Regions from separate parts of the Alkalicoccus luteus genome, predicted to be linked through region 2. Evidence: riboswitches for the same ligand, from Rfam matches in the RefSeq annotation. Region 2 holds a riboswitch; the other holds the start of a gene.
What was found. Region 2 has a riboswitch for glycine ahead of gcvT (glycine cleavage system aminomethyltransferase GcvT). Riboswitches for the same ligand answer to the same signal wherever they lie in the genome.
Positions count from the first base shown of each region.

Region 1: another riboswitch for glycine. It lies ahead of ACSZLD_RS03735 (ACT domain-containing protein); the one in region 2 lies ahead of gcvT (glycine cleavage system aminomethyltransferase GcvT).

Region 1 is NZ_JBPZEY010000002.1:291,694-308,024, reverse strand. Features, by position in the region: gene ACSZLD_RS03750 (glutamate-5-semialdehyde dehydrogenase) at 1-97, opposite strand, end outside; gene proB (glutamate 5-kinase) at 135-1,196, opposite strand; gene ACSZLD_RS03740 (PFL family protein) at 1,488-2,849, opposite strand; gene ACSZLD_RS03735 (ACT domain-containing protein) at 2,863-3,138, opposite strand; glycine riboswitch at 3,225-3,302, opposite strand; gene ACSZLD_RS03730 (serine hydrolase domain-containing protein) at 3,500-4,504, shown strand; gene ACSZLD_RS03725 (acyltransferase family protein) at 4,563-5,621, opposite strand; gene ACSZLD_RS03720 (DMT family transporter) at 5,728-6,633, shown strand; gene ACSZLD_RS03715 (ammonium transporter) at 6,827-8,104, shown strand; gene ACSZLD_RS03710 (DUF294 nucleotidyltransferase-like domain-containing protein) at 8,104-9,054, shown strand; gene ACSZLD_RS03705 (exonuclease domain-containing protein) at 9,051-9,764, shown strand; gene ilvA (threonine ammonia-lyase IlvA) at 10,031-11,290, shown strand; gene ACSZLD_RS03695 (CvfB family protein) at 11,396-12,253, shown strand; gene ACSZLD_RS03690 (type IA DNA topoisomerase) at 12,314-14,458, shown strand; gene ACSZLD_RS03685 (pepsin/retropepsin-like aspartic protease family protein) at 14,563-14,862, shown strand; gene ACSZLD_RS03680 (KOW motif-containing protein) at 14,935-15,138, shown strand; gene ACSZLD_RS03675 (hypothetical protein) at 15,187-16,331, opposite strand, start outside.
Region 2 is NZ_JBPZEY010000013.1:58,244-74,574, forward strand. Features, by position in the region: gene ACSZLD_RS15220 (M24 family metallopeptidase) at 1-904, opposite strand, end outside; gene aroQ (type II 3-dehydroquinate dehydratase) at 901-1,338, opposite strand; gene ACSZLD_RS15230 (SA1362 family protein) at 1,567-1,965, shown strand; gene ACSZLD_RS15235 (hypothetical protein) at 2,030-2,821, shown strand; gene mntR (transcriptional regulator MntR) at 2,902-3,342, opposite strand; gene ACSZLD_RS15245 (vitamin B12-dependent ribonucleotide reductase) at 3,590-6,145, opposite strand; gene lipM (lipoate--protein ligase family protein) at 6,422-7,252, opposite strand; gene ACSZLD_RS15255 (rhodanese-like domain-containing protein) at 7,385-7,759, shown strand; gene gcvPB (aminomethyl-transferring glycine dehydrogenase subunit GcvPB) at 7,820-9,295, opposite strand; gene gcvPA (aminomethyl-transferring glycine dehydrogenase subunit GcvPA) at 9,292-10,638, opposite strand; gene gcvT (glycine cleavage system aminomethyltransferase GcvT) at 10,640-11,728, opposite strand; glycine riboswitch at 11,929-12,020, opposite strand; gene ACSZLD_RS15275 (shikimate kinase) at 12,124-12,636, opposite strand; gene ACSZLD_RS15280 (hypothetical protein) at 12,629-12,997, opposite strand; gene ACSZLD_RS15285 (competence type IV pilus minor pilin ComGF) at 12,994-13,485, opposite strand; gene comGD (competence type IV pilus minor pilin ComGD) at 13,842-14,279, opposite strand; gene comGC (competence type IV pilus major pilin ComGC) at 14,263-14,568, opposite strand; gene comGB (competence type IV pilus assembly protein ComGB) at 14,585-15,613, opposite strand; gene comGA (competence type IV pilus ATPase ComGA) at 15,610-16,331, opposite strand, start outside.

The DNA.
Region 1 (16,331 bases), on a different contig from region 2:
TGGCATACAGCAAGTCTTGACGCTGCTGATCGGAAGTGGTGCTCAGCTTTATCGATGCCTGGCGAGCTGCAGGAGCTTTACGTTCTACTTCTGTCATAATACGTCTCTCCTTTATAAGGAATTAAAATAATGTGTCAGCTGAAAGAAACCCATTCGTCCCGGTGCACAGCAATTGCTGCTTCGCTGTTCGTATCAGCCAATTGCATATGATCAATGAGCACACGGCCTCTGCCTATTTTTCGCGATCCGGCATATACATCGACGATGTCCCCTCTGAAAAAGTCACCTTCGATTCTGCTGATGCCAACAGTCAGCAGGCTGGCACCGCGGTTTAGAACAGCATCAGCAGCTCCTTCGTCGACAAAAAGAGAGCCCGACGCTGAAGCGTGATAAGCGATCCACTGTCGGCGGGTCCGCATAACGCGGCTGGACTTGCGGCGGATGTAGGTACCGGTTCCATTTCCTTCGCTTGCCTGAATCAATTCTTCTGTACTGCTCAATGTGCCGACATACGCCTCCACTCCTGTATCAGCAGCGGCGCGGCATGCCGACAGCTTTGTACCGATGCCGCCGGTTCCAAGCGCAGATCGGGACGGTGCACGTAAAAGCTGTTCTGGAATGGTTTGGAGTTCGTCGTATTTGAATGCTTCAGGATCTTCCTTGGGATCTGCTGAATATACACCGTCTGCATCGGTAAGCAGCATGAGCAGATCAGCGTGCATCGCACCACTTACCAGGGCGCTAAGCATGTCGTTGTCTCCGAAGGTCAGTTCATCAACAGCCGTGGAATCATTTTCGTTCAGAATAGGAAGGATTTTTCTGCTCAAGAGCTCTTCGATTGCTGCATGAAGATTCTGAAAGTTCTTTTCCTCTGTAAAATCCGAGCGTGTCACCAATAGCTGGGCAGGGATGATATTGTAATGCTGGAGCTGGAACCGGTAATGCTGCATTAAAAGTGCCTGGCCAGCTGCAGCAGCAGCTTGTCGTGCCCGGACGGTTGCAGGTCTGGAGGCATAGCCTATATCCCGGAAACCGGCCGCTACTGCTCCGGATGAAACGATGAGCAGCTCATGTCCTGCATGCCGAAGTCCAGCGATTGCGTGACAGAAAGCAGCCATTTTGACAGGGGAGAGCGTGCCATCTCCTTCTGTTAATGAGCTGGAGCCTATTTTAAGTACAATACGTTTTCGTTGCATCTTAGCTGACATCCTTTCCGGTACAAACAGCAGAGGCCCCCGTCCTGAAAAAGGACGGGGGCCTCCCGCGGTACCACCTTTATTGGTCTTTACAGACCCTGCTTTCCAGTTTCTTATGAGGTTGTCCGTTCCGAGCAGGTTCAGACTCATCGCACCCTGCACTTCTTTCAGCCGTGAAAGTGCTCTCTGCTAAGGGGGAGAGGAGGCATACTTATCTCAAACGGGAATGATTAAGATATATTATTCAGAAAAATTGGATATCTGTCAATAACCTTTGCAGAAAAGGTGCCGTTAATTGATAAGAGATTGAAGAGGGGCAGGGATTCGGCCTCCGCGCTGCATCATTTTATCTGACTTAAATGGATTCAGGCCCATCACCGGAGCACGTCCTAAGAGACCGCCAAACTCGATCATATCTCCTTCTTTCGCCCCCGGTACAGGAATGACCCGAACAGCAGTCGTTTTCTTGTTGATCATCCCGATTGCCATTTCATCCGCGATTAAACCGGAAAGAGAAGCGGCTTCTACGTTACCGGGAACAGCAATCATATCGAGACCGACAGAACATACGCTCGTCATGCCTTCTAATTTGTCTAGAGAGAGCGCTCCATCCTGAACACCCTTGATCATTCCGTTATCTTCTGAAACCGGTATAAATGCGCCGGAAAGACCGCCTACATAAGAGCTTGCCATCGCACCGCCCTTTTTTACAGCGTCATTCATCATGGCAAGTGCTGCAATCGTTCCATGGGTGCCGACGCGCTCCAGTCCAATTTCCTCCAAAATTTCAGCTACGGAATCATTGGCAGCATTTGTCGGAGCGAGTGAAAGATCCATGATCCCAAAAGGGACCCCAAGCCGGTCAGCGGCTTCTCTTGCCATCAGTTCACCGGCTCTCGTAATTTTAAATGCTGTTCGTTTAATAATGTCAGATACCTCGCCGAGGTCGGCATCCGGGTGCCGCTTTAACGCGTGAAGCACGACTCCAGGACCGCTTACACCAACATTCAGCACTTTATCTGCTTCGCCAGTACCGTGAAAAGCACCGGCCATAAATGGATTGTCTTCCACGGGGTTGCAGAATACGACGAATTTGGCATTGGCGAGGCCACTGTTGTCGGCGGAAAGATCAGCAGCCCGCTTAATGATGTGTCCTAACCTTGATACAGCATCCATATTAATGCCCGCTTTCGTTGTAGCGGCAGACACAGAGGCGCAAACGCGTTCCGTCGTGCTAAGTGCTTCCGGGAGGGCTTCAAGCAGCACCGCATCGCCTTTGGAAATGCCCTTATGGACCATTGCGGAAAATCCGCCGATGAAGTCTACACCTGTATCGCGTGCTGCTGCATCCAGCGTTTCTGCCAGTTTGATCGCGTCTTCTTTTGAGGCTCCGCCAAGAAGCAGCGAGCAGGGCGTCACAGAAATTCGTTTATTCGCAATAGGAATGCCGTACTCCTGTGAAATATCGTCCGCCGTTTGGGTAAGGGTGGCAGCTGACGTTGTTATTTTGTTATAAACATTGGCACGCATAGCTTCCTGTGAATCTCCTGCACAGTCCATCAAGTTTATGCCTAGCGTAATAGTGCGGATATCAAGCTCTTCCATTCGCACCATTCTGATTGTTTCCTGAATTTCATTGAAGCCGATATTCATGACAGGGCCCTCCTTAAATTCTGTGCATATGCTTAAACAGATCTTCACGCTGAATATGAATAGTCAGACCGAGTTTTTTAGCTGTCTGTTCCAAAGCTGCTTCAATTTCCTGCATTGATGCTGTCTTCGACAAGTCTACGAGCATCATCATCGTGAAAAAATCCTGCAGGATCGTTTGGGAAATATCGAGTACGTTAATTTTATGCTCCTTCAGCACAGCGGTGACATCAGCAATAATGCCAACTTGATCTTTACCTACGACACTAATGACGGCGCGAGTTGATTCCATGATAAACATCCTTTCTGCTTTTCAGTCTAACTGCATCAAAAAAGCCGGCAAAATGCCGGCATAAACATACAAACCGCCTTCTGGCAGCTGTATCTTCTGTCCGGGTGCCTGAGATTGTGAACCCTTCGGCGCTGCCAGCCGGCAGTCTCTCCAGAAGCTGCTCCAGCTGTAGTAACCCCACAGCCTTCGTTGCAACGTATTAACAGATGATAATAAACCTATCAGGCCCCCGCTAATTCGTCAAGGACTGCGTATTCTGGTATATTTAAGAAACACGATGTCAGGCAGAGGAATGATAGGGTTGTTCAATCAGATAATTGCCGCTCTCACGATCATCATCGCTGTATTGGTGGGATTATTTATGTACGTATATTATTCAATCGAAGAAGGAGCAGAGTCAACTTGGGAGTATCACGATTCTGTTGAGGAGGCAGGTTTCAGCAGAGAGGCGCTCGATCAGGCAAGAATTTATTACGATTCGATTAACAGCACCTCGCTAATGGTGATTTCTGAGGGGAAAGTGCTGTTAAGCTGGGGAGATGTAACGAAGAATACGAATGCGCACTCTGTCCGTAAAAGCTTTCTATCAGCTTTGTTCGGAATTGAAATTGATCGAGGAAATGCTGCTCTGACTGATACGCTCGAGCAGCTGGAAATCGATGATCAGCCTCCGCTTACGACAATTGAAAGACAGGCGCAGCTGTCGCATTTGATGTCTTCGAGCTCTGGAGTATACCTGCCTGCAGGAGAAGAATCCTGGGGAATGCGCTTTGCAAGGCCATCCCGGGGGAGTCATCTTCCTGGAGAGTTTTATTATTACAATAATTGGGATTTTAATGTTCTTGGGACGATTTACAACGCTATTCCCGAACGTGATGTGTTTGTAGATTTCAATGACCGCATTGCGGAACCGCTCGGAATGGAAGATTTTGATCTGGCCAATACTAATTATAAATATGAGAACCGCCGGTCACGTCATCCCTCATACTTATTTCAGCTCTCAGCAAGAGATATGGCACGATTCGGTCAGCTTTACTTGCAGAAGGGGGAGTGGAATGGAGAGCAGATTGTTCCGCAATGGTGGATCGAGGAAAGCACGTCTGTTCAAAAAGAAGTACCTTCCAATACGGTGTTTGACTACGGCTACTTATGGTGGACGGCTTCTGTTCCTCCTTACAGCGATTACAACATGTACTCTGCAGTGGGGCGCTACGGCCAATCGATTGATATTATTCCAGAGCTGGATCTCGTTTTTGTGCACAGGGTCGACAGCAACAGATTGGCGTTTCAGCTGACACGAAGTGCGGTCAACGACTTGCAGCGTTTGCAGCTGCTTCAGCTCGTGCTTGATGCCAGGCGGTCTTAAACGCACGAACGCGCAAGAAAAAATCCCTTCAGGCTGCACGTGCAGCCTGAAGGGATTTTTATTGAGGTGATTTATATGGAGCACCGATTTGACCAATGATCATGTATCCGTATTTCCATTTGTTCATCATTATAATGGTTGCGATGGAAGCTGTCAGGCTGAAAATAAATAAAATGATAATGTAAAAGAAGCCGATTGGCAGCGGGTACAGCTGAAATAGAAAATCAAGCAGAAAAATATAAAAATAGTGAAGCAGATAAATGCCAAATGAATAGCGGCTGATAAATTCAAGGAACGGCGGCAGTGCTTTCAATGTAGATGTAATATAAAACAGAAAGAAGCTGCACATCAGCGTATGAATCAAGATATCGGTCCTTTTTGAGCTGTGCACGGTGAGAATCCCCGAATGATAGAAAAATAAAAGCATCGCACTCGTTAACACAGGTCCAATGATGAACAGCACCCGCCATGAGCGGATAAAAGCGGAAAAGCGTTCAAAGTGCATCCCGGCATAGTAACCTACCGCAAAATAAAACACCCATCCAAACATTGGCACCCAGTAAAATCGCTCCCAAATGTACTCGCCGTACAGAAGACCTTCAGGCGGAGAAGAGTAATTAAAAAAAAGTAAATAAGCGGCGTTAATACCGAAGGCGACTGGAAGCACGATAGATGGTTTCCATCGCTTCAGTCTGGAGTGAAGCAAATAATGGACCAAATAAAATTGAAAAATAATTAGGATGAAGTAGCCGTGGTAATCACCGACAACGATATTCAAGGCGACTTTTGTAAAGCCTGTCTGAATCCCTTGGGCGAAAAAAGGCAGTGCATAAAAAATGCCCATCACTACGAATGGAATTAAGATGAAGCGTAGCCGTTTCTTCAGGAAATAATCCGGAAGCTCCCGGTTCCGGTACGAATATGCAATTAAAAACTCGGATATAAAAATGAACATCGGCGTACCATAGTACAAAATCATTTGAATGGAATCAAAAAAAATGGCAGAAAGTTCTCCCATTTCACGGATTGTCATGGAATCGATGCCTATGAAAATACTGTGAAGAAGAACGATACTTAAACAACCGATGCTCCGCAGTACGAAGATTTCCTTAATCATGTCTGCGGGCCCCTTTCCTGCGAACGTCATGTGTCAGCTTATAACATATCATATTTATTCCGGCAGCGTCATCCGTCTCTGCCGGTCGTAACTGGAGGGAAGAAGATTGAAGCATTTTTCCGTTTACGCAACACTCATGTTCGTCATGATCGTGTGGGGGTTGAATGTCGTAGCAGTGAAATACCTGGTAGACGTCATGCACCCTGTTCAAATGCAAGGAGTTAGAATTGGAGCGGCCGGAATTGCTGCGCTCGCTATTCTATACGTATTAAAAGAGTTGAAGAAGCCGAATCGAAAAGAAATCCTTCTGATTGGAGCAGCGGCATTATTTGGTCAAGTGCTGCACCATTCTCTATTGGCGTGGGGATTGCTAAATACAACTGCTGGCAATGCCTCCTTAATACTCGGACTCATCCCGGTTACTACCGCTGTTTTTGCAGCAGTTCTGCTGCGTGAGCGGCTGAACCTTCTCCGTATAGTGGGTATTCTTATAGGGTTTTCAGGCGTGATGCTGATCATTATTCCGTCTAACGAAGCATTGAGTGCTGCAGCCGGCGGCGATCTGCTGATCTTTCTTTCTATGATCTCCCAGGCATTCTCTTTCATTTTAATTCGACAAGCATCGATATCTCTTCCGGCTGGTGCGATGACTGCGTATATGCTCTTGGCAGGTTCGATTGTTCTGATCGGGCTCAGCTTTGTAACAGGAGGGGGAGAAACAGTTTTTCAACCTCATACTGCAGCTGTCTGGACCGTGTTTTTCAGTTCTGCTCTGCTGGCTACAGGTGCCGGTCACATCTTATTTAACCGGGCTATTCAAAAAATAGGCCCTTCCCAGACGGCGGTGTTTAACAATTTCGTTCCATTTTTCGCGTTGGGCGGCTCTTGGCTTTTTTTAGGAGAAACGATTACGGTCTATCAGGGTGCCAGCTTTTTGCTCATCGTTATAGGAGTATTACTCGGAACAGGGTATGCAGAATACCAGTATAAAAAGTATAAATATGCGAATTGAGGTGATCGCAGTCAGAGAGCGCTTACACGACTGGAGGCCGTACATTTCCTTGTCTGTCACTTATAAATGTCCGTGAAATACCATGTTATATTATCTGACATTTTCGTTGTGTCAGAAAATTCCGGCGCTATACTGAGGTACATAGCTGTTGGCACATTAGCTGACAGAAATAAACTCAGGGAGTGTGAATGGGATGGACGAATTGTTTCTCATGAATAATGTATGGATTATCGTATGCTTTGCTCTAGTCCTGCTGATGCAGGGGGGATTCATACTCCTCGAGGCCGGATCGACGAGAATGAAAAACGCCGGGCATATTGCCGGTAAAACGATTTTTACAGTGGGGATTGCATCACTTGTTTTCTGGGCAGTCGGGTACGGTTTTATTTACGGGGAAGGCAACTTGTTTATCGGAATGTCTGATTTCTTCTATGGTGATTTTGAATCTACCGTAGATGGCCTTGCCGGATCTGTTGACTTTATCTTTCAGCTGGCATTTGCAGCCATCGCGCTGACGATCGCATTTGGCGGATTTGCAGAACGTGCGAAATTATCTGTTTATATTCTATTTGCTATCGCATTTTCCGCATTCATTTACCCGGTCGTCGCGCACTGGATCTGGGGAGACGGGTGGCTTGCGGGACTTGGCAAACAGGACTTCGCTGGATCTACAGTCGTGCACTTAACTGGTGCTTTGGCGGCACTTGCAGCAACGATTATCTTAAAGCCGCGTATCGGGAAATTCAACAGCGACGGCACATCCAACAATCTTGCTGGTCACAACCAGGTGTATACAGCTCTTGGTGTGCTGATTCTCTGGGTAGGCTGGTTTGGATTTAACGGCGGATCTACGCTTGGCGTGGATGGTGCATTTTTCGGATACGTCGCGCTTACAACTCAGCTTGCAGCAGCAGCGGGTGCGATTGCAGCAATGTTTATCGTTTCTGCGATGACTGGAAGAAATGATATTCCGACGATGTTAAATGGTGCGCTCGCCGGACTCGTGGCTATCACTGCTTCAACGGCATTTGTCGCCCCTTGGGCCGCCGTTATTATCGGTGTAATCGCCGGCTTGATTGTACATTTCAGTATGGTGTTTTTTGACAAAGCAAAAATTGATGATCCGATCTTTGCTCTTTCTGTTCACGGTGTTGCAGGTATTTGGGGAACTCTTTCAACCGGATTTTTCGCCACTCCTGATCTCGCGGCGATGAACGGCGGCCTTCCGGGATTGTTTTACGGTGGTGGTCTGACTCAGCTTGGTGTTCAATTCACAGGGGTAGCTGTTTCAGGACTGTACGCATTTGCAGTTGCTTTCATTATTTTGAAGGTGCTGGACAAGGTGCTTGGCGGCCTGCGCGTATCTGAAGAGGAAGAGCTTGTGGGTCTTGATATGAGTGAGCACGGCAGCTACGGTTATCCGGAGAACATGGAGAAGGCATCAGAAACCGTGAAGAAGCACGGTGCCTGATGGAGCAAATAACCGCTTCAAATAATCCGTTCCTGCAGGGAATTTCCCTGCAGGATCCTTCCGTTTCCTGGGAGGAAGTAAACGTATGGCACGACCGACGGATAGAGCAGCTGTTTAAGGAACAACTTTCCCTATTCGAAGACGATCATGGCCCGCTTCCTTCCCCGTGCTCATTTTATGTGATGGGCAGTGCAGGGAGAGGCGAACAGGCAGCCTTCAGCGATCAGGATCACGGGATATTGTATGAAGGAAAGAACGATAGCGATGCTTTTTTGAAGCTTGGTGAACGCGTAGCAGAAGCGCTCTATCACGCGGGGTATCCGTACTGCGAAGGCAAGGTGATGAGCAGCAATCCGCTCTGGTGCAGAAACCTGTCGTCTATGGAAGCGCAGCTGTCCACATGGCTGGATCAGCCCGACTGGGAGGCTGTCCGGTATTTAATGATTTTCATGGACGCGAGAACGTTGTCGGGATCGGCCCATGCTGAAAAAATGAAGCAGATCATTACCGATTCTGTTCGCTTCAGGCCTGAGCTGATGGATCGAATTATCGCTAACACAAGCTTTCGACGCAAGCGTCGCAACATGTTCGGTCAAGTTATAACGGATATCAAGGGGAATATTAATTACAAGGAATCCATTCTATTTCCTTTCGTACACGCTGCCCGTATTGGCGCGGTGTTTGAAAAAGTAAACGAGCAGCATACGCCCGCCAGGCTGCGTGCGCTGCCGCCAGCATTAAACGGTGAAGCCGCAGCGCGGGTTTTTGAAGAGGCACTTTCATTTCGCCAGCAGCACGTAGCGCAAGAAGACTCGTACGAAACGATTCATTTGCTTAACATGAAAAGCTTAAAGAATGAAGAAAAAGAGAAAGTAAAGCAGTTTATGAAAGAAGGAAAGCGGCTCTATCGGAACGTAACGGCGTATTACAGAAAGCGTGATAACGGATGAACATGCTGGACAGATGGAGACGTTCGCTCGGCGCACTTGCTGGTGGAGCTGTCTATGATCACAAGGGAGGAAGCAGCGCTGGAGCTGCGGCTTATGCGAGACAGCTTGAGCGGGACCGCCGTGATCATAAAGAGCTGACGATCCCGCTTCAGGAGCTGCCAGTAACTGTAGTAGACCTGGAAACGACCGGTTTTTCACCAGCTAAAGGAGACAAGATTCTGTCTATTGGAGCGGTCAGAGTGGAAAAGGGGCAGCGAACCTCCTTTTATTCACCAATTTTTACTGAAAACCCGCCTGAGCCTGTGTTAAAACTGACTGGATTGACCAAGCAGGAGCTGATAGACGCACCGCCAGCTGCGGAAGTGGTAAAGGATTTCCTGTCGTTTTCAGCGGAAAGTACGCTAGTAGCGCACCATTCAGCGCATGAGAAAGCCTTTTTAAATCATACGCTATGGAAGCTTTACCGAATGAAGCTTTCAAGGCGGATCGTCGATACGAGATTCGCAGTACTGCATATCCATGAACTTGAACACGCAGTAACACTTGAGGAGTTTTGCCGCTACTTTGATGTAGTGCCTGAAGGTCGGCATCACGCTTTACTAGATGCAAAAGCAGCGGCCGATATCTGGACTGAGGCGTGCTCATCCTGTATGCAGAACGGCATCTATACATTAGCTGATATGTATAAGGAAGCTGCAGCTAAAACTTAATTACGTATCCAGCAGCTCACTTGGCAGCCGGTGTTCCGATTATTTCGGACACCGGCTGCTTTCATAGCAGCTTCCCGCAATATTAATCGAATAACGGGTCGGACGTCTTCCGTTTTCTTCATATTTTGCAAAGGTAAAGGAGAGTATTCAAGCAGAGAGCGCTTACATATGCGATTGATTGAAATAGTTACAGCAACGCTGTTTTCTCCAGCGGCTTCCTGTGATAAGATTAGTCATAATATTTTGAACGAAGAGGAGCTTCTGCCATGGAAAAGACCGAACAGAGCGTGCATGTGAAAGATATTTTGGTGGCGCATCAAGCGTTGAAGGATGTAGTGGTGAAAACGCCTCTTCAGCGGGATGCTATTCTTTCTGATAAATATGAAGCAGATGTTTATCTGAAACGGGAAGATCTCCAAGTCGTCCGGTCGTTTAAACTGCGCGGTGCCTACAATTTAATGCAGGGACTATCCGAGCAGGAGCTGCAGCGGGGAGTCGTTTGTGCAAGTGCGGGTAACCACGCGCAGGGTGTCGCATACTCCTGTAAAGCACTCGGCGTGCGTGGGAAAATTTTTATGCCGTCTACAACGCCACGTCAAAAAGTGTCGAGAGTCGAGTTTTTCGGCGAGCCGTTTGTGGATGTTGTGCTCACAGGTGATACGTTCGACGATGCATATGCCGCCGCAGATCAGCTCAGACAGGAAGAGGATATGACATTTATCCATCCATTCGACGACGTCCGGACCATCGCAGGCCAAGGCACGGTAGGAATGGAAATTTTAGAAGACATTGACGTTCCAGTTTCCCACGTATTTATGGGAATCGGCGGAGGAGGTCTCGTTTCAGGTGTCGGCACCTACTTTAAAGAGATTTCCCCTTCTACTAAAATTATTGGCGTAGAGCCTGCCGGTGCTCCCGGTATGAAGACGTCGCTGGAACGAGGAGCGGTTACGTCGCTCGCTAAAATCAACAAATTTGTGGACGGTGCAGCTGTCAAAACAGTCGGTTCGATTACGTACGATATCTCGAAGCGGATTGTAGACCGTATTTCGCTGGTAGAGGAAGGTCATGTTTGTTCTACCATGCTCAATCTATACAACGAGAATGCGATCGTAGCAGAGCCTGCCGGCGCCCTTTCCATCGCGGCACTGGACGAGTATCGTGATGAAATCCGGGGCAAGGCCGTTGTATGTGTCGTCAGCGGCGGTAACAACGACATTGACCGTATGCAGGAAGTGAAAGAGCGTTCGATGATCCATCAGGGGCTCAAGCATTATTTTATCGTCAACTTCCCGCAGCGAGCCGGTGCTCTTCGCGAATTTCTTATTGATGTGCTCGGGCCGACTGATGATATCACCCGGTTTGAATACACGAAGAAGAATAATCGTGATAAAGGACCGGTATTGTGTGGAATTGAATTAAAATATCGGGAAGATTACAGTTCACTTATTGACAGAATGGACAAAAAAGGGTTTGCTTATATAGAAATCAATAAAGATGAAGATCTGTTTAATCTGCTTATTTAATTGGAACGTCAGGAAAGAGCCGGTGCTTCTGCGACGCTAGTTCGCGAAATTTGGCTCTTTTCTTTTTGCGTTCACGCAGCAATCAGACTTTACAGGAGGCCAATTATGAATCAGCAACCGATATCCGGATCCGTCCATAACGCGGAATTTGTCCGGCATACGAAACAAGGGGTATTCGTGTCAGCGGGGGGTCAGGAATTTTTGCTTCCTGAAGCAGAAATTACAGGACCGGTAGGTAAAGAAGTACGCATTTTTGTTTACGAAACGAAGGCGGGCAAACTGCAGGCCACGATGAATATCCCAACGATTACGACAGAAGCCTATGACTGGGCTTACGTCGTATCAGCGATCGATGCCGGCGTATTTGTGCACATCGGGCTTGAAAAAGACATTCTCGTATCAAAGGATGATCTCCCGGAAGATAAAACGCGCTGGCCGGCAAAAGGGGATAAGCTGTTTGTCTGTCTCGGACACGACCGTAAAGGACGCTTAAAAGCGCTGCCTGTCTATGAAGCAGTGATCGATGCTGAGCGTGATAAAGCAGACCGTAAATGGTACGGTACAACGGTAAAGGGGCACGTGTATTCCATCAAAGAAGCAGGCTGTGCAATGGTGACAGAGGAAGGTGTGCGGGCATTTATTCATGACAGCCAGCTTGTGTTTGCCCCTCGTTTAGGCCAGCTTTTAGAAGCTCGCGTCATCGACGTTAAAGAAGATGGCACAATTAATGTAACGCTTCGTGATGAACGCACCGCTGCTCAGGCAAAGGATGCTGAAAAAATAATGGAGATCCTGGAACAGCGGGGCGGTCAAATGCCGTTCACCGATAAATCGACTCCGGCAGAAATTGAAGCTGCTTTTGGGATGAGTAAAGCGGCATTTAAACGCGGTCTTGGTAAACTGATGAAAGAAGAGCGGATTACTCAGACTCCCGGACTTACTGAAAAACGATCGGATTCGTAACCTTGCGCATGCCCCCGTTCATCGGTATACTAATGTCAAACGTACGTTCGGGAGGCGCCTATGTATTTAATTATTGCAGAGAAGCCGGATCAGGCTTCCAAACTCGCTGCACCATTTAAGCCGGTTCGTCAGAAGGACCATCTGCTCTTGCCACCCTCTCCGGAATTTCCGGAGGGGGCAGCTGTCGTATGGGCTCTGGGTCATTTGGTCGAACCGATTCCGCCGGACGGATACCGAAGCGACTGGAAGCGGTGGTCGCTTCAGACGCTTCCTATGATTCCGGAGAGATTCGAATACAAAGTGAAACGCTTTAAAGAATTTCGAGTAATTGAACGATTTGTGCGCCGGTCTGATATCTCGCTGATTATTCATGCAGGAGATGCAGAACGGGAGGGGGAAGCGATCATCCGTCTCATTCTTGATCAAATTAGTGTAAAAAAACCGTTGAAACGGCTTTGGGTGCAGTCACTCACTCCAGGAGCTGTACGTCAGGCGTTTAAGCAGCTGACGGATGACCAGGAAACCTATCCGCTGTATGAAGAAGCTGTCAGCAGAGCCTATGCGGACTGGCTTGTCGGAATGAACGCCTCGAGGCTGTATACGCTGCTGTTCCAACAGTCCGGTTCGACGGACGTATTCTCACTTGGAAGGGTGCAGACGCCTGTCCTTTGTATGATAGACGAGCGTGAGAAAGAAATAGAATCGTTTAAGCAGGAAACGTACTGGGAAGTGGAAGCGTGTTTTCAGGCAGCCGCAGGTTCGTACCGGGGCCGCTTGAAAACGAGGGATGGAAGCTATGCATTTTCAAACCAACAGCAAGCTGAGACAGAAGCTTCTGCAGATCGTGGATCAACTGGCAGAGTAACCAAGCTTGAAGAAAAACAGAAGCGTATCCCCCATCCTCTCCTTTATACGCTTTCCTCACTGCAGGCTGAGGCAAATAAGGCATTTAAATTTGCACCTAAAAAGACGCTGGATACAGCTCAGCGGCTGTATACGAAAGGTCATATTTCTTATCCGCGGACGGATTCTCCCTATTTGCCTGCAGAAGAAGCGGAAACCGTTAAAAAAGCTGCCGTTCAGCTGGAACAACAATCAAACTACGCAGCTTATTTCCCGCTTCCGTTAAAAAGCCTGCGGTCGAACAAGCGCTGTGTTAAACCGGAAAAGGTTACGGATCACTACGCCATTATCCCGACAGAAGAAGTGCCAGGGCCCGATAAGCTTTCTCCTGATGAACGCAAGCTCTACGATATGATCGTGAAGCGGGTGCTGGCTGCGCATTATCCGCCACGGCTTTCTGACACCAAGAAAGTGGAGACGACCGTTTCCAGTCAAGCTGTATATGCTTCCAGCTTTGAAACGATTATCGATGAAGGCTGGCGCAAGGTGCTGCCTGTGAAATCGCAGGATCGCAGCGGCCCGCCGCTCCAGAAAAACGAAGAGGTACAGGTTGAGAGCGTAGAAACAGTTGAAAAACAGACGCAGCCCCCTAAACGCTACACAGAAGGTGATTTGATCACGTTAATGAAAACATGCGGGAAACTGCTGAGCGCAGAAGACGCGTCTGTTTTAAAGGAGACCGAGGGAATCGGCACAGAGGCCACGAGAGCAGGGATCATTCAGACGTTGAAGCAGCGGGGCTATATTCACGTCAGTCAAAATAATGTGTATGTCGACGATAAGGGGCGGGCGCTGGCCGCTGCAGTAGCTGGAACGCTTCTTGCCTCACCCGAAATGACAGCAAAGTGGGAAAAACGATTAAAAGAAATTGGCGCAGCTGAAAAAGGGTCTGCCTATTTCATTGAGCAGGTGACTGCTTTTGTACGCCACCTTGTTGAGACGGTGCCGAAACAGGCGGAACGTCATCCCTTTCCAAAAGCAGGCTCAAAGCGGACTGCTAAAAAAACAGCTAAAAAACCGGCCGGAGCTGGTGCATGCCCGCTCTGCGGCGGAGCCGCCCTTGATTACGGCGCATTTGTCGGCTGTTCAAACTATAAAAAAAGCAACTGTACGTTTACGATCTCCAAAACCATTCTTCAGAAATCTATCCCTAGAGCACAGATTAAAAAGCTGCTCAGTTCCGGGAGCACGGACTTGATCAAAGGATTTAAGCGAGGAGAAACGACCTTTCAGGCCCGTTTGACGTGGAACAACAAACAGCAGAAAATCCAGTTTGATACAGTGCCGGATACTCAAAAATAAACGGATTTGCATTTCCGGCACATTAATAGGTGAAATAGAAGCTCGTTTCTGATTTAATAGAAACTGGAAAAGGTTTATTACGTTTTGATAGAAAGGATGACACCATGAAACATCTGACATTGGAAGGCGGAAGAATTTACACCGAAGCCCGTCTGAAAATAGAAGGCGAGTATCGCACTATTCATGTCATGATCGATACCGGTTCCGCAAAAACCGTTCTCAATGAGTCCCTTACTGATAATCCTGTTCTGGAAGCTTTCAGCATCGGCCCGTTGAAAGTCAGCGGCTACAGGGCTGAACTGCAGCCGATGGAAGCAGACGGAATCATCGGATTGGATTTTCTTTCAAAGACCGGTGCGAAGCTGAATTTTGATGCGATGACGATTTCGAGCTCCAGAACGTAAACGGTTGATTTATGCCTGGATAGAAGGTATTATTTGCAATGATTACTGTCAAAAAGGAAAGGGGAAAGCGGAATGTCGGAAGAACAGCAGGAAGTATTAGTGCAGTCAGGCGACCAGGTGCTTGTTACTGCAGGTGAATATAAAGGAGAACTTGCAAAAGTGATCTCTCCCTATACCAATTCAATTTCGATTGAGCTGGAAAAGCGAGATGCAGACGGAACGAAGCCAAGAACCGTCCTGCGTCATTCAGAGTATGAGCTCGTGGAAAAAGCGTAAACGGTAAAAAGGCTGTCTCACATCAATCGATGAGACAGCCTTTTTCGGTTACAGAAGATTGAATGCGTGAAATGAGTAGAGCAAAAATCCGGAGGCGATGGCGCTTGCTGTGACAAATAGAGCATTCTGTCTTGACAGCTCGATTGGGCGCACACCGATCAATCTCGCTGTCATCAGCATTTGACCTGAGAACGGAGAAACTTGGGTAGCGCATGTCCAGCTCAGCACGAGCAGCATCGCTGCATATTCAGCGCTCATCCCTGCTGCTTCATAGTTGAGAGATCCGCCCACGCCGATAATAATCACGACGGGATGGATTCCGATCATGGCGAGCACCGCAGTAGCTGCCATGATCATAAAGCTCAGCAGCAGAACAGATCCTCCGGTCAGATCGAGGAGAACTTCTGTGACAACTGCTCCTGTCTCAGTGAACGACAGCGCGGTTCCAAAGAAGCCGGCTGCAATAAACACTGCGATTTCATTTTTCAACCTGGAAAAGGCACTGCTTATGTAACCGGCTGATTCGCGGAAAAAACCAGGAAGTTCTCCTTTCAGGCTTGCATAGATCATCGGAACGAGCAGTCCCAGCCAGCTGACAATGGCAATCATTGACTGTTCCGCAAGTCCATACCAGGTTAGCGATAAGGTGACAAAAATTGCCGCAAAGCGCAGCAAAGGCAGAAGGCTTGCTTTTCGTCCTGATTCTGCATCATTTACGGAAGGAGGATCATGGGTAAAGCGCAACGTTTTTAAGAAGAGACCAGCAGATATGCTGTAAATCACCGCGAGACTCAATCCAGCCCAGCCAATAGAAAACCATGACACGTGAAAAATGGACAGCACAAGGCCGATATTGACAAAATAGGGTGACCAAAGCATGCACGCTGCGAACCCTCTCATTAAGTGAACTGTCAGTTTTTTGGGATGAAAAGACTGGAAGCTTTCATCAGCAATCTGCCTGATCAAAGAGATTGCTCCAAAGTTAAGCAGCATGCCGGTTGTCAGCATCAGGAAAAAACTGGTCCGATACGGTTTTGACCCTTTTTCCCGTGCTCGTTTGACGATGACCTGCTTTAAATCTTCCAAATATCCGGTATAGCTCATGTACCAGCCTATGATAGGTACGAACAAAAAGAGTCCAAGAATGTTAACATTAGCCGAGAAGCTTTCGATCCAAACAGTGAATGGAAGAG
Region 2 (16,331 bases):
GATGTGAAAGCCCTGGACCTTCATGCACCTCCATGCCCATTCCGTGTCCGGTAGAATGGCCGAAATACTCGCCGTACCCTTTGTCCTTAATATATTCTCTCGTCAGTGCATCTGCTTCACGTCCGGTGAGTCCTGGCTTTAAGCCATTGACGCCCCGGATTTGCGCCTGGAGTACCGTGTCGTAGATCTCTTTCAATTCGTCTGATATATTCCCGACTGCCACCGTTCTCGTAATATCAGAGCAGTATCCATTATAGTAAGCACCGAAATCCAACGTCACAAGTTCTCCAGGCTCAATGACTTTATCTGAAGCGACGCCGTGAGGGAAGGCAGAACGTTCTCCAGAAGCGACTATAATATCAAAAGAGGAAGAAACAGCCCCCTGCTTTCGCATGAAGAACTCCAGCTCATTCGATACGTCAATTTCCTTTACTCCAGGCTTAATGTATGTCTGAATGTGCGCAAACGCCTCATCGGCGATTTGCACCGCTTTTTCGATCACGCTGATTTCCTCCGCAGTCTTCACGAGTCTCATGTCTTCCACGATGCCGGATACTGGAACCAGTTCACAGTCCAGTTGATCTCGCAGTGCTTCATACTGTGTATAAGAAACGTGATCCTTCTCAAACCCAAGCTTTTGAATGCCCTGTGCCTTTACCTGTTCGGCCAGCTCTTCAAGCAATGGTTTTTTATGTTCAACGATCTCAAAACCCTCTGCCTGGCTGCGTGCCTGAACCGTATAGCGAAAATCCGTGATCAGCTGTGCTTTGTCAGCTGCGATTAGAGCTGCGCCAGCTGTTCCTGTAAAACCGGTCAAATACCTTCTGTTATATGTACTTTGCGTTACAAAAGCATCTACGCCATGCGCATCGAACCTGCTTCTTAGTTGATCTGTTCTCGTCATGCTAATTCCTCCCTGTAAAGAAAGTCGAGTGCCATGCAGTACCCTTCAAAACCGAAACCGCTTATCTGCCCTCTGCATACCGGCGCTGTAACGGACACGGCACGGAATGCTTCCCGGGCGTGAACGTTGGATAGATGTACCTCTACAACCGGAATGCCTATAGAGGCAATTGCATCACGAAGCGCGTAGCTGTAGTGTGTAAACGCAGCCGGATTTAAAATGACCGCATCTGCCGTTTCTTCAGCGGCATGCAGGCAGTCAATGATAGCCCCTTCACTGCTGTATTGAAAAAAAGTAACGGCTCCGCCAAGCTGGTCCGCATGTGCTGCCACTTTTTTTTCAAGGTCATGAAGCGTCTTTGCTCCATAAATATGCGGCTCCCTTTTTCCAAGCCGATTCAAATTAGGTCCATTAATGACATGAACGTTCAGCATGCGGGCATCCCGCCTTCCTGCGAAATTCTTTCACAACGAATATTTTATCATAGTAGCCTGGGAATGAATAGTTCATCAAGGTTGGCAATACAAGGTGTAAAATCCGTTGAAACAGGGAAAAGAACGGTAGATCATTCTAGCAGTATTCGATTTGCTCATGTAAAATGTAAGTATACGTATTCCTTCACCGGACTGATGATCCGTTTAACATTTATGGAGGTGGACCTAATGAAAAGCAGGCGCATTCATCCGCTTGTGGTTATCGTATTAGCTTTTGCTGCTCTCGGCATCGGGGTCTCCCTGTTCAGCGATCCCGCCGGATTCATAACCAGTATTTTCGTAACGATTGGAATTGTCACACTGCTTATTCTGCTGTTTAAAAAGTTTTTGCAGCCGAAGCTGATGCAGCGCCAGAGCGGGTTTCAAGTGCCTGTTAAGAACGGACGGCCGGTTGTTAAGCAGCAGCAGAAAACCAAGCCGAAATCACGTCGGAGCCACGTTCCACTGAAAACGGTGAAACAGGAAAAGCGACATCCGAAGCCGCTGCTGAAAAGGCAGTCAGAGGTGAAGCTGACCGTTATTGAAGGTAAAAAGAACCCTAAGAAAAAGAGCCGGGCCTTGTTTTAATGCTTGGCTCTTTTCTTTTACACCCGATTAAGTCTGAAGTTTTTCAGGAAGCGGGGGATCAAGCTTGAGTTCCTATTTTGTCACTGTCTATTCACAGATACTCTTTGCAGTTTGGCTGATCACTGCCGGAGCGATTTTTTGGACGTTGGATAAACGATCGGGTTTTCAGCTTCTTTATCTGACGGTGCTTTCTCTGTCGCTCGGATACGTTATTCTGATGTATTTTCCATATTTGCTTTTAAGCAATGATCGCGTTCCCTTTACCCATCCTCATATTCAGGCAACGGTTACACTGTTTGCTTTTCTGCTGCCGCTGTGCAGGAGAAGAACAGAAGCAGCCCTTTGTATTGCTGCAGCTGCAGCCGTCAGCCTGATTTACCTGCTTGCAGGAGGCGTACCTGTGTTCACCGTTACCGGCGGTATACTGATTGGCGGTTTTATCAGTTATACCTTTTACCGCAGCCTTGAATGGATTGGGTCTATGCCGGATGCTTATCTATTTTCGTTCTCTATTATCCTTCCCTTCTTTTTAGCTCTTCTCTTAGCTCCTGATGATTTGTTTTTGCTGCTCCCTGGTCTGCTGCTTGGAACTGGCATAGGAGCGGTGCTGGAGCAGTATAAAGTACGGATGTTTGTTGAACAGACCCAAGCTCCAGCCAAATGGCTTGCTTCCGCTATTGGGGCAGCCGGCATTTTATTTGTTCATTTCGGCGTCCGTCCTGCTTTTGAGGGCTTCCTGATCGGTGATGTAGCGGCCGGTTTATTTCTAGGCCTGTGGATAACGATTATTCTGCCTTTTATTATGGTCGTCTCAGGTTCGTACGCTCAGTATGGACGGGGCGAAAAAATTATTTAGGGATTAATCGAGAAGGAGCACCCTATCAGCGGAAGGCTGACGGGGTGCTCCTTGTGGTTTATACGTCCTGAAGTAACGATTTACTGCTCTTCTCCGCCTTCTTCAGGGTCCTGTTTTCGCTGGGTCGCTTTCAATTCTTTGACGCGATTGTGATCTTCTTCAAAATACGTTACGAGATCCCCGATCCGGTCAATCGCTTCCCAACTGAGGTGGTGTTCAATTCCTTCCACATCACTGTAAATTCGTTTCTCATCGACACCAATAATGCGCATAAATTCCTCAAGCAGTTCATGCCGGTAGACGAGCCGTTTGCCTATCTTTTTCCCTTTGGCTGTCAGGACGAGGCCTCTGTATTTTTCGTAAACTAAATAATCCTCAGCATCAAGCTTCTGAACCATTTTTGTTACAGATGATGGATGGACGTCCAATGCATCTGCAATGTCTGATACTCTGGCATAGCCTTTTTCATCGATCAGTTGATAAATTCGTTCTAAGTAATCTTCCATACTGGGTGTAGGCATGTATGATCCTCCAGACAGCTTGCATTCATTGTGCATGTCACATTTTAGCATATGCGCTGGTCTATTTCTATGCTTTCTTGCTGCTCGGTCCATTCACAGCTTAACACTGGCGCCTTTACAGGATCGATTCTTATTGCGGCTGCGTGTGTTTCGCCCACCTCATAATATTATATTCTGTTCAAGCCCGAAAAGGACTGCGGACTCGTTCATCGAGTCCTGCAGTCCTTTTGTTACCGCAATGTGAAATTTACAACCCGCACTTTAACTGAGCGCTGCAGTTCGTGCACGTATTGCAGCCTCCGATGTCTTCTACCGTTCCCTGTCGGCAAACCGGGCACGTATCTCCAACCTCACTTCCGTAATTTACAGAAGTGGAGCGGACATCGGTAATAGTTTCAACAAGCACAACCGGCTGCTTTGTTTCATTCTGCTGCTCTCCTCCAGTGAGGTCCACTGCATAGTTGTCGTTCTCTTCTGCTTTCAGCGTAAGCACTTGTGAATCACGGCTGCCGTCAACGTAAACTGTACCGCCTTTAGCTCCGCCTTTATAGAGACGCTCATAAACAGATTTAACTTGATCTACGGTATAGCCTTTTGGTGCATTAACCGTTTTACTCAATGAGCTGTCCACCCATTTTTGAATCACACATTGAACGTCTGCATGTTCTTCAGGTGAAAGCTCCATTGACGAAACAAACCAGTCGGGCAGCTCATTCGGATCTTGTTCCGGATGTTCTTCAAGATATTTTTGCAAAATTTCTGCCTTCACTTCGATAAACTTTCCAAGTCTTCCGCTTCGGAAATAAGAGAAGGAAAAATACGGCTCCAATCCAGTAGATACTCCGACCATCGTTCCAGTAGAGCCAGTAGGTGCTACTGTTAAGAGATGAGAGTTGCGAATGCCGTGCTTCTGAATCCCCTCCAGCACGTCTAGCGGCATTTTCTTCATATAACCGGTTTCCGTGAACTTCGATCGAAGGTACTGTGTTTCATCTGCGCTGTTACTCTCAAGATAAGGAAAGCTTCCCTTTTCCTCAGCAAGTTCGATTGAGGTACGATAAGCCGTAACAGCAATCGTTTCAAAAATCTTATCAACAAGGACATTTCCTTCGTCAGAGCCATAGCGGGTCTCCGTCTTAATTAACAGATCGTGCAGCCCCATAACCCCAAGACCGACGCGTCGCTCGCCGAGCGCCTGCTTCGTGTTTTGTTCCAGGAAATAAGGAGTTGCGTCAATGACGTTGTCCTGCATGCGGACGCCGGTAGCTACTGTCTCAGCCAGTTTTTCGTAATCTACTTTCTTCGCCTCTGTGTCTGCCATTTCAGCAAGGTTTACCGCAGCCAAATTGCAAACGGAGTAAGGAGCGAGCGGCTGCTCTCCGCAAGGGTTGGTAGCAACTACTTTTTGCCCGTAGGCACTTGCATTTGTCATTTCGTTAGCATTGTCTATAAAGAAAATACCAGGTTCTGCAGAATACGTCGCACAGATATTAATGAGGTTCCAAAGCTCTTTCGCTTTAATGGTGCGGTAAGTGCGGACACCAAACCCAAGCTTTTCCCATTCACGAACATCTCCGTACTCCTGCCATTCGCGGTTATACGCCTGCATTTCCTCTGCTGAATAGTTCTCTACGTCCGGGAAACGAAGCTGGTAATCTGCATCCTGCTCAACAGCTTCCATAAACTCTTTCGTTATACAGACGGAAATGTTCGCACCAGTTAAAAATTCGGCATTGTTGACCTGATACGTTCCGCCATCCCGAAGCTTTTGTTCCGCATCACGGATTACTTTTGGATCAAAGCCTCCCTGGCCTTCAATATGCTTATAATTAATGATGCTCTGGTACATTGCCTCTTCCAGCTCTGTGAACGGCGTGAATTTCAGTTTGTCTTTAATAAGAGATGCAATTTGATCATCCTCTGTCTGCTCGAGCAGATAGCGGAGAATCCGCGGATTCTGCATTTTTGAAATAATAAACTCCAAAATATCCGGGTGCCAGTCTGCGAGCATTATCATCTGTGCTCCTCGCCTGGACCCTCCCTGCTCAACGAGATGCGTCAGCTTAGCGATATCATCGAGCCAGGATACTGAACCGGAAGACTTCCCGTTCACTCCTCTTGCAAGCGCGTTTCTTGGACGAAGCGTAGATCCATTCGTTCCCACACCTCCGCCGCGGCTCATGATTTCCATGACTTGTTTGCGGTGATCGGAAATTCCCTCTCGTGAGTCAGCTACGAAAGGCATGACATAGCAGTTAAAATACGTAACGTCTGTTTCGGAGCCTGCTCCGTAAAGAACCCGTCCTGCAGGAACAAAATTCATGTTCACGAGCTGCTGGTAGAACTTTTCAAACCATTCACTGCGCTTCTCTTCTGTTTTCTCAACGGAGGCAAGACCGCGAGCATTACGCTTAGCAATCTGTTCATAATAAAGCTCAAGCGGTTTATCGATCGTCGCTAGTGAGCGCTCAACGATGCCGGTCTTTTTCTCTTCAGGAGAATCAAGCACACCGAGGAATTCTTCTTCAACCGCAATTTTAGCGGTTCCCGCTTCCCAGTTAATGCTCGTCACAAAACCGTATCCCCGTGCTGGAAACTTTGGATCGTTCTTAACGGTCAGTACGACAAAATCTCCTGCTTTTAACGTTACTTTTTCTGTATCCTTGAACGTATAACGATCCAGCATCACCAATCTGGAAACTCCGCTTTGCTGACGGTGCATATCCGGAGCTACCGGAAATACCTGTGGAAACTGCTCAATGTCCTTATTCAGCTGATCGAGATCAATTCGTTTTTCTGACATATACGTAGTCACTGGCCTCGCTCCTTCTCGTACTTTTGATAATGCTGAGCATCATTGTCCGGGCAAAAAGAAAGGAAGCCCGGCAAGGCTCCTTATGAAATTACGTAAGCATGACGCTATATATAGTGTTTTCAGTGAAATAAGCAACTATATATAGGATATATTGCTATTCTATACCCTGGTCGTCAGCTTGTAAACGCAAAAGTTATGAAATTAATATGCCGTTTTTCGAGGAGCCGGCGGGCGCAAGGCTCTGCTCGAAAAAATAGGTATATACTAGTATTTGTAATTCCACTCATCCGACGCGTATTTACTTATAGCCAGATGGCTGACCTGCTCTTTCAGCTCTTGATTGAGCTCCCACTCTTTAAGCTGAATGCCAAGATCCTCTTCAAACCCGCGCACAAAAGCAGCCCTCATATCTTCTGGAGATGGAATGCGTTCCATGAGCTCCTCCATTGGCGTCGCTTTACTGCGGAAGCCTGCCTGCATTCTCCGGCGAATTCGTTCACTCTTAAATAAAAACATATCAAATAATTTTTCCTCATCAAACCGCCGAATAATTGATCCGTGCTGCAAAATAATTCCTTTTTGTCTCGTTTGGGCACTCCCGGCAATCTTTCGACCGTTTACAACCATCTCATACCAGGATGGTGCGTCAAAACAGACGGCGGATCGCGGTGATTTTAAATCTGCTTTTTCTTCTTCCGTCCACGGAATGGAAAATCCCGCTTCCAATCCCATGTTTTTAAATCCGAGCAGGAGACCTCCTGAAAGGACTCTGTATGCTTCGGTGATGCCGGCGGGAATACCGGGATGATCTTCCTTTACGATGATGCTGTACGTCAGCTCATCTTCGTGCAGGACAGCTCTGCCGCCTGTCGGCCTCCTGACAAGTCCTGCTTTATGCCGTTTAACAGCCTCTAGATCAATATCCCGTTCCACTCGCTGAAAATAACCGAGTGAAAGCGAGGCCGGATTCCATTCATAAAAGCGGATAACCGGAGGAATTCGCCCTTCCCGGTGCCAATCCATCAGCTTTTCATCGAGCGCCATGTTGTAGGCGGGGCCGGCCGGACCTGAATTTATGTAATACCATTGTTCCATACGAGCAACCTCCCAACCATTCTATCATACAGAAAAACAGACTGAAGAACAAAGCAGAAAGAGAAACATTGCACAAAGACCTGATAACGTTTATTATTTAGTATGGTAAACGTCATGTAAAGGGGTGTCGGAATGGAACTGTGGATACTGATTGCAGTAACCGTCTTGCTAATTGTGTTTCTCATTTTCCGTATGAAAAAACCGTCGTACCTGTCGGTTTTGACACAGGAAGAGTTCACTAAAAATTACCGAAAAGCACAGTTGATTGATGTCCGTGAAGAGCGGGAATTTAAAACCGGACATATTCTGGGTGCACGAAATATTCCGCTTTCTCAAATGAGGATGCGAAACTCAGAGATTCGGCCGGATAAGCCTGTTTATTTATACTGTCAAAACGGATCCCGATCTGTACAAGCTGCCAAGATTCTCCGCAAAAAAAGAGATGCCGAAGATCTGAACATGCTTAAAGGCGGCTTTAAAAAGTGGACAGGCAAAGTAAAAAAATAAGATTTCCCTGCAAAAAGCCTTCCGGAGGTGGTTCCCCGGAAGGCTTTTTCTTCTTTTAAATTAAACGGTTGCTTCTTCTTTCGCTTGCCAGCGCAAGATTGGCTTACGGGCTGCCTGTGTTTCATCTAAACGGCTTACGACCGTCGTATGAGGAGCCTCCTGAACAATCTCAGGATTCGTTTCTGCTTCTTTAGCAATTTGAATCATCGCATCGCAAAATTCGTCCAGTGTTTCTTTCGATTCTGTTTCAGTCGGTTCAATCATGAGGCATTCCTCGACGTTAATTGGGAAGTAAATCGTCGGCGGATGATAGCCGAAATCAAGCAACCGCTTTGCGATATCCAGCGTTCGGACGCCAAGTTTCTTTTGTCTTTTCCCTGACAATACAAACTCGTGCTTGCAATGCTGCTCATATGGCGTGTCAAAGTACGGCTGCAGCCTGCGCAGCATATAATTTGCATTCAGCACTGCCTGACGGGAAACCTGCCGCAATCCTTCCGGGCCCATCGTTCGAATATACGTATAGGCACGTACATTAATTCCAAAGTTACCGTAGTATGGCTTCACTCGGCCAATCGTATCCGGAAACTCCCAGGCAAACCTGAAGCTGTCGCCCTCTTTTGCAACGATCGGAGCTGGTAGATACGGAACAAGATCCTGCTTAACCCCAACCGGACCAGAACCAGGTCCTCCTCCACCGTGTGGAGTTGTAAACGTTTTGTGCAGATTTAAGTGTACGACGTCAAATCCCATATCACCGGGACGAGTCATGCCTAAAATTGCATTGGAGTTAGCTCCGTCATAGTATAATTTCCCGCCCGCTTCATGAATAATGGAAGCCATTTCAACAATATCGCGTTCAAACAGCCCCAACGTATTTGGATTCGTCAGCATCAGCGCCGCTGTGTCCTCGCCTGCCAGCTCACGCAGGTGCTCGAGATCTACCAGTCCTTCTTCATTGGAGCGAACCGTAACAGCGTCAAATCCAGCTACGACAGCAGAGGCAGGGTTCGTGCCGTGTGCCGAGTCTGGAACAATGACCTTCGTACGGCCGTAATCGCCGTTCGCCTCATGATAAGCGCGAATCAGCATAAGCCCGGTCCACTCACCGTGCGCCCCCGCTGCAGGCTGAAGCGTCACTTGATCCATACCTGTTACAACTTCAAGAGTCCGCTGCAGTTCGTACATTAATTCAAGCGCACCCTGAATCTGTGACTCCGGCTGATACGGATGCAAGTGAGCAAAGCCCGGATATCGCGCTACATCTTCATTGATTTTCGGGTTGTATTTCATCGTACACGACCCGAGCGGATAAAAGCCGGAATCTACTCCATGGTTACGGCGTGATAAAGCCGTATAATGTCTGACGAGTTGAAGCTCGGAGACCTGCGGCAGTTCAGCTGGTTCTTTTCTGCGATACTTAGATGGCAGCAGCTCCTGCTCTTCAACCGGATCAATATCCAGTTCCGGGAGGCTGTGACCTATTCGACCTTCTCTGCTCAGCTCGAAAATGAGCGCCTGTTCTTCCGTTCTCATTTTAATCCCTCCAGTCCTTCTGCGAGTGCTTCAATTTCTTCCTTCGTACGAAGCTCTGTAACTGCAATCAGCATGTGATGATCGCGTCCTTCGTAAAATCTGCCTAGATCCAGTCCGCCGATGATGCCTTTCTTAAACAGTGCCTCATTTACTCGTTCGCACGGTGCAGGCAGGTTAATCACAAACTCGTTAAAGAACGGGCCATCATGAACCAATTCAAAACCAGCCTGCTGAAGGCGCTTTTTCGCGTAGTGGGCCTTTTGCATGTTCTGAGAAGCCATTTCCTGAAGACCATATTTTCCGATCGCGCTCATGGCCACAGATGCAGCGAGCGCATTCAGTGCCTGATTGGAACAAATATTGCTGGTAGCTTTGTCGCGACGGATATGCTGCTCCCGAGCCTGAAGCGTTAAAACAAACCCTCGTCTTCCGTCTTCATCCACTGTTTCACCAACAAGTCTGCCCGGTACTTTACGCATCAGCTTTTTCGTCACAGCAAAGTAGCCGCAGTGCGGTCCTCCCAGCTGGGTTGGTATGCCGAACGGCTGAGCGTCCCCTACTACAACATCTGCTCCAAATTCTCCGGGCGGCTGCAGCATGCCCAGGCTCAGCGGATTGGATGAAACAATAAAATGTGCTTTTTTGCTATGAGCAATTTTTTCGATCTCTTCCAAATCTTCAATTTGGCCGAAGAAGTTCGGATACTGCACGATGACACAGGCTGTATCCTCAGAATAGCTGTTTTCCAGCGCAGTCAGGTTTGTTTGCCCATCTTCTGCCTCGACAACGACGACTTCCAGGTTTTGGCCCTTTGCATTCGTTCGCAGTACTTCCACAGCTTCCGGGTGAACGGCCTCCGAAACGAGAATATGCTTCTTCTTAGTCACACCGCAGCTCATCATCGCTGCCTCAGCCAGAGCCGTAGGACCGTCGTACATCGAAGAGTTAGCGAGATCCATGCCGGTGAGCTCAGCAATCATCGTTTGAAATTCAAATATCCCCTGCAGCTCGCCTTGAGAAATCTCAGGCTGATACGGCGTATAGGCTGTGAAAAATTCTGAACGGAGCAGCATATGGTTTACGACCGATGGAATGTAGTGCTCATACACACCAGCCCCCAGAAAGGAAGGTACATCTTTCACGTTCGTATTCTTTTCAGCGAGCCGCTGCATTTCTTTGATTAACGCTGTTTCCTTCAGTGCTTCTGGAACATTCAGTGCCTCTTGAAACCGAACTTCCTCAGGAACGTCTGCAAATAGCTCTTCTAACGAATCAATTCCAATCGTTTCCATCATAGCTTGCTGATCTTGCTCTGTTGACGGCAGATACCGATGACTGCTCATGTTAGTTTCCTCCTTTAGATCGTTTATAAAACGGGGTTTCAACGACAACAGCTTTCAGTTTTTTCTTTCTGACCTGCACCACTACTTCTGTACCAATTGCGGTCCAGTCAGCCGACAGCAAAGCCAGACCGACATTTTTACCCAGGGTGGGGGACTGTGTACCGCTTGTGACAAAACCGATTTCCGTTTCCTCGCCAAACACCTTATAGCCATTCCGCGGAATGCCTTTATCGATCATCTCGATCCCGACAAGCTTTCTCGGGGGCCCATCTGCTTTTTGTTGTTGAAGCGTCGCTTTTCCTAGAAAATCCGACGGTTTATCTGTTTTAACAGCAAACCCGATTCCAGCTTCAATCGGAGTAATGTCCGCAGAAAGCTCCTGACCATAGAGCGCAAGCTTTGCTTCAAAACGCAGCGTGTCTCTTGCGCCAAGACCGATCGGAGCTGCTCCTTGATCAATGAGCGTATCCCAAAGTTCAGCTGCCCGATCTTGATGAAGATAGATTTCAAACCCGTCTTCTCCAGTGTAGCCAGTTCTTGATACAACTGCGTTTACACCGTCAATTTTCACTTCTCGAAAGCGAAAAAAGGAAATATCGGCAAGATTCGTGTCACTGAGCTCCTGCAGCAGTTCTTCTGCTTTAGGACCCTGAAGTGCAAGCTGGGCCGTTTCCTCTGACTCATTTGTTATCGTGACACGATCATCTGCGTGCTTTCGCAGCCACTCTTCATCTTTTTCAATGTTCGCAGCATTTACGACGAGCAGCACATCTTCGGAGTTGAACCGGTAAATTAACAGATCATCGACCGTTCCTCCATCTTCATAGCACATTGCTGTGTACTGACACTGTCCATCAGCCGCCTTTTCCACATTGTTTGTGAGCATTTTCTGCAGAAAATCCAGAGTTCCTTCACCAGTGACACGAATTTCTCCCATATGCGAAACATCAAATAAACCGGCTTTTGTCCTGACAGCTTCATGCTCTTCTTTAATCGAACTAAACTGAACCGGGAGATCCCAACCTCCAAAATCAATCGTTTTGCCTCCGTATGCTGCATAACGGTCGTAAAGCGGTGTACGTTTCCCCATGTTTTCCACCCCTGATTCTGAATTATGTTATGTATTGACTGGTCGCAAAGAACGAAAAAGGACAGAGTGCATACGGATGCCTCAGCACCTGTACGCCTCTGTCCTGTTGACCTGAGAGTTTACCTTTCCACTGGAGCATGCGGCTCCGGGGAAAGTTTCCCCATCGGTGACCCATTCCTGCACGGGTCTTTCCAGAGATGCGTCCAACAAGAGTCTGCTTTGCCTGAGAGATTCACGATAATTCGCTTGCTCCTTCGGCGACGGTGATTCCGTTCTCTCCCCTTGCTGTCATTCGCATTATATCTTTCTCACATGTCGTTCCTGCGTCTTTATCGTACCACTATTCTCTTTTTTCAGGCAAGTCATTCCTTTAGAAACAGGCGCATTTACAGCCATTACATGGGATCGCGTTTATGAAGCATCCCGGCAAGCTTTTCACACAGCTCTTCAGGTGTCAGTTTCTCGGAATCAATGCAGTACCCACACTCTTCATATAGCGGCACCCGCTTATCGTATCGTTCCTGAAGTTTCGGTTTTTCGAGCAGGGCGAGCGGTCTTGAGGCATCCCCTTCGATTCGTTTAAACAGTTCTTCAAAAGGGGCGCTCAAATAAAAACAGCTGTTTTTAGACAGAAGGTTTCGAGCTTCGGGAGTTTCCACTATCCCCCCTCCTGTCGAGACTACTGCAGCTGACCCCGATACCGTCTTCAACGCATCCAGTTCCCGCTTCCGAAAACCAGCTTCTCCCTCTTCAGCAAATATAGCTGGAATTGACTTTTTGTGATGCTTCTGAATCCAGTCATCCAGATCAATAAACGGCAAGCTCAATTTTTCGGCAAGCAGCTTGCCGCACGTGGTTTTACCAGCGCCCATAAATCCGGTTAAATAAACCGTTTCCCTTTTAGTCATGACTCCATACGCGCTCCTTCCAAGCTGAAATCTGTCGGCTTTCCTCATTATAGACAAACTCTGCCTCTCTTGTATAGGAGCCGGATGTGACAGTTATGAAAAAGCGATTTTCTTCAAGCGGATCACGCTGCACATGAATTTGATCTTTCCTGTAGCTCCAGGTTAATTCTTCTGAAAATCCTGAATGGATAAGCGATTCTAACGCTGACTGCTGGAGCATTGCTGTGTTTTTTCTTTTCATTTCCTGTTCATGAAGGGCATGCATATTCTGTATGTCAGCAGTGATGACGAGGACAGCCGTGCTCATCATCAGCAGTAATAGCATCGCATAAAGTAAAGCGAACCCTTTCTCGCTGTTCAATTGCTGCTCCCGTCAACCAGGCAGACACCTTGTGTGAGCGAATTCCGATCGGGCAGGCACGATTCATCACGTTTCAAATCGCCAGGCTTGTTAGTATGTTTTATCTGATAAGAACGATGTAATAAACCCCCGGGATACAGCAGAGCTGCGCGATGTGTTCTTCCGGAACCGGTCGCTGCAACAGTTACCGATTCATCACTGACGGTAAAGGTAAAGCTGGATACCTGCTGCAGCATCATCTGATGGCCCGTGTAATTAACACGCCTTCTTATCCCTGATCCATAAGGCTCGTATGTTACAACCGCTCCATCAGCCGTCATCACCAGCCGGTCGCCGCCAGGCGAAACGGATAACGAGTCCGCTTGCTTGATTTCCTGTTCAAGCTGGGAGCTAAACACTGCAAATTCATACGGATGAAAGCCAGGCTCTTCTGTCAGAGTCATCACCAATACCGCATAGCCTGCTGTAAAAAGCAGAATGATTATCATGAGAGCCAGGAACCCCGCGAGGACCTGAATCATAATTCCACCTCTGGCTTTGCGGTCCGCTGAAAAAATATCTGCAGTTCCGAATCTCGCGTTTATGCGTTTTATTATATAAACAGACTTCCGTAAAAGGCTCAGCATTGTAACTGGCAACCTTCCATTGCACCCCCTCCACATCTAGCACTGTTTTAGCTTCAGCATCCGCAAGTGACAACTGGGCAAGGTACGCTGCTGCCGTTTTTTCAAGATGACGGCTATTCCGTTCCATCCCGTAGGCTCCTATTACAGCAGAACAAACAAGAGCCGCAGCTGCGAGAATCAATAAAGCAAGAGAGACTTCCAGCATGATGTAGCCCCGCTCAGACAGCTTCCACATAAAATCTGCCACCTCCGATCATAAACACAATCCGGTAGACTTCGTCCTCTATTTCCATTCGCAGCTGTCCGAATTTCCGAATGTTTCCGTTAGGTAAAAATACAACTTCGTGGAGCCCCAGCGTCAACCGTTGAAACGTAACGTTGGGATGATGTTTCCTCGTAAGTTGACCCGACGACGTTCTGATTTCATATGAGCCGTCAGGAGAAAATCTGACGTTTACCTCTTTACCGGTGTATACTGCGTGATGCTGAGCTTTGAGCAAATCTGTTCGTAATTCGTAAATGATTCGCTCTTTATTCAGCTGAAAAACCGTTTGTTCCACCGCTAATATTCCAATGGAGATAATGATTGAGATCACTGCGAGCCCAACCATCGTTTCCATCAAGGTAAACCCATGCTGCTTAATTGGACGAAACACTGGCCCGGTAACCGTTTATGGTGATAGGTGAACCGTCCGGACACGTATCTGAATCGAGATAGTCACCTTTCAGATCTGCAATGGAGCTTGGCAGTGTTCCATGATCGGCTTTATACGCTAAAATCTGAGCTTCCGTAAGCTCCAGTACTGCTTCACAGCTTTTACTGTTGGCAACCCCCTGGTTTTTAGTCAAGTTTGGAATGAATACTAGCAGCAGAATGGAGATGATGACGAGAACAACCATCACCTCAATCAGCGTAAATCCTTTTTCCGATAATCGCTTTTTCATGTCTTTTTCCTCCTTTTTAAAATGATTCCATAATGGAAAATACTGGCATCATCATTGATAAGAACAAAATCATTACGACCGTCCCTACGAGAATAAACACAGCGGGCTGTATAATACGAATCATGTTTCCTGTCTGCAACTGAATTTGCTGCATCATATAATTAGCAAATGCCTCCAGCTCTTCTCCAAGCTTTCCTCTGGATTCACCAAACGTCCAGACGTTTCCCAGTTGGGGCACATAGTAAGATCGTTCAGCAATCAGCTCCGTCATCGGCCTCCCACTCGTTAACCCCTCTCTCAGCGATGCTGCCTCCCCTTGAAAAAACCGTATTTCTGCGTCTTCCTCAAGCGTCAGAAGAGACTCCTGCAGCGACATCCCTCCGCGCAGGAGCGGCCCTGTCTGGGCACAAAGAAAGTACGTTAGCAGCTGCTTCACATATGTACGCAATCCCGGCAGTTTTAACAGCAATTGAATTTTCCGGCTCACAGGCAGCCGCTGAAACCATATCCCGGTCAGCAGCAAGGCTACGCTGAATACTAAAATGAATGGAATACGCACCCATTCAATTAAAAACAGCAGCACTTTCGTGTAGACAGGCAGTTCACTCCCCATTGCCGCAAAAAATTGTTCGAATTGAGGCAGAATCCCCTCCATTAAAACAATGCCGAGGACAACGACAGCAGCTATGAGTACTATTGGATAATATAGAACATTTCTTACTTCCTTCTGCATTTCCGCCCGCTTCACAAGCAGCCGCCCGCTGTTTTCCATTCCGTTTTGAAAGGACCCGTGAAGCTCCATCATTTTCAGATAACTAACAATTTCACCTGTGAAACCGGCCTCTGAAAGCTGTTCGCTGAAGAGCTCTCCCTGATGCAGCTGTTCTTCAGCATCTTCCAGCCATGCCTTTGCCCGACCGCTTAAGAACGACCCATACAGACCGATCGCATCAGTCAGCATATACCCTTCTCGTAACAGCTCAGAAATGCCGAGCAGCATTCTGCCGCGTTCCATATCGTTTCTAAACCCGCTCCGCTTTTTCAACGAACCGAACCTTTTCGTTTCTGCTTCCAGGCGCTGAATGGAATGTAGCCGAGTGCCGTACCTTTAATAAGGAGTCTCTGCATATCGATGCGTGGGACTGAAGCAGGAACCCCTGTCTCAAGCTGATGAAACGCATCTTGCAGCTCCTGTTCCATAAGAATTTCGAATATCGCTTTCCTTCTGACTTCACGCCTGCTTCTGCAATAAATAGAGCACGAACTGTTGCAATATGGGCAGGCAAGATCTGCAAGCCGCTGCGACACAGTACCATGCAGCACTTCCTGCAAATCAGCCCGGTCAACACCCAGGTCCAGCATCCGCCTGACTGCAGCTGAAGCGGAACTGCAGTGAAGACTGGAGAGAACGAGGTGACCGCTCATCGCAGCTTTCACTGCTACAGCCGCTGTTTCTTCATCTCTGATCTCACCAATGACGATCAGATCGGGATCATGTCGAAGTAAACTGCGCAGACCGGCAGCATACGTAACGCCCGCTTTTTCGTTTATTTCCATTTGCAGCAGTCCTGATTCTTTGCGCTCTACAGGATCTTCAAGTGTCATAATATTTTCTGTTGCATATGTCATTCTGTCTTTCAGTAGGGAGTATAGTGTAGTAGTCTTTCCGGAACCGGTTGGACCGCATATAAGAATGAGTCCGTGCGGGCAATGGATTAATTTCTGAAGGGAGGCTGCCTGCCTGGGGAATAGCGTCAGGTTCA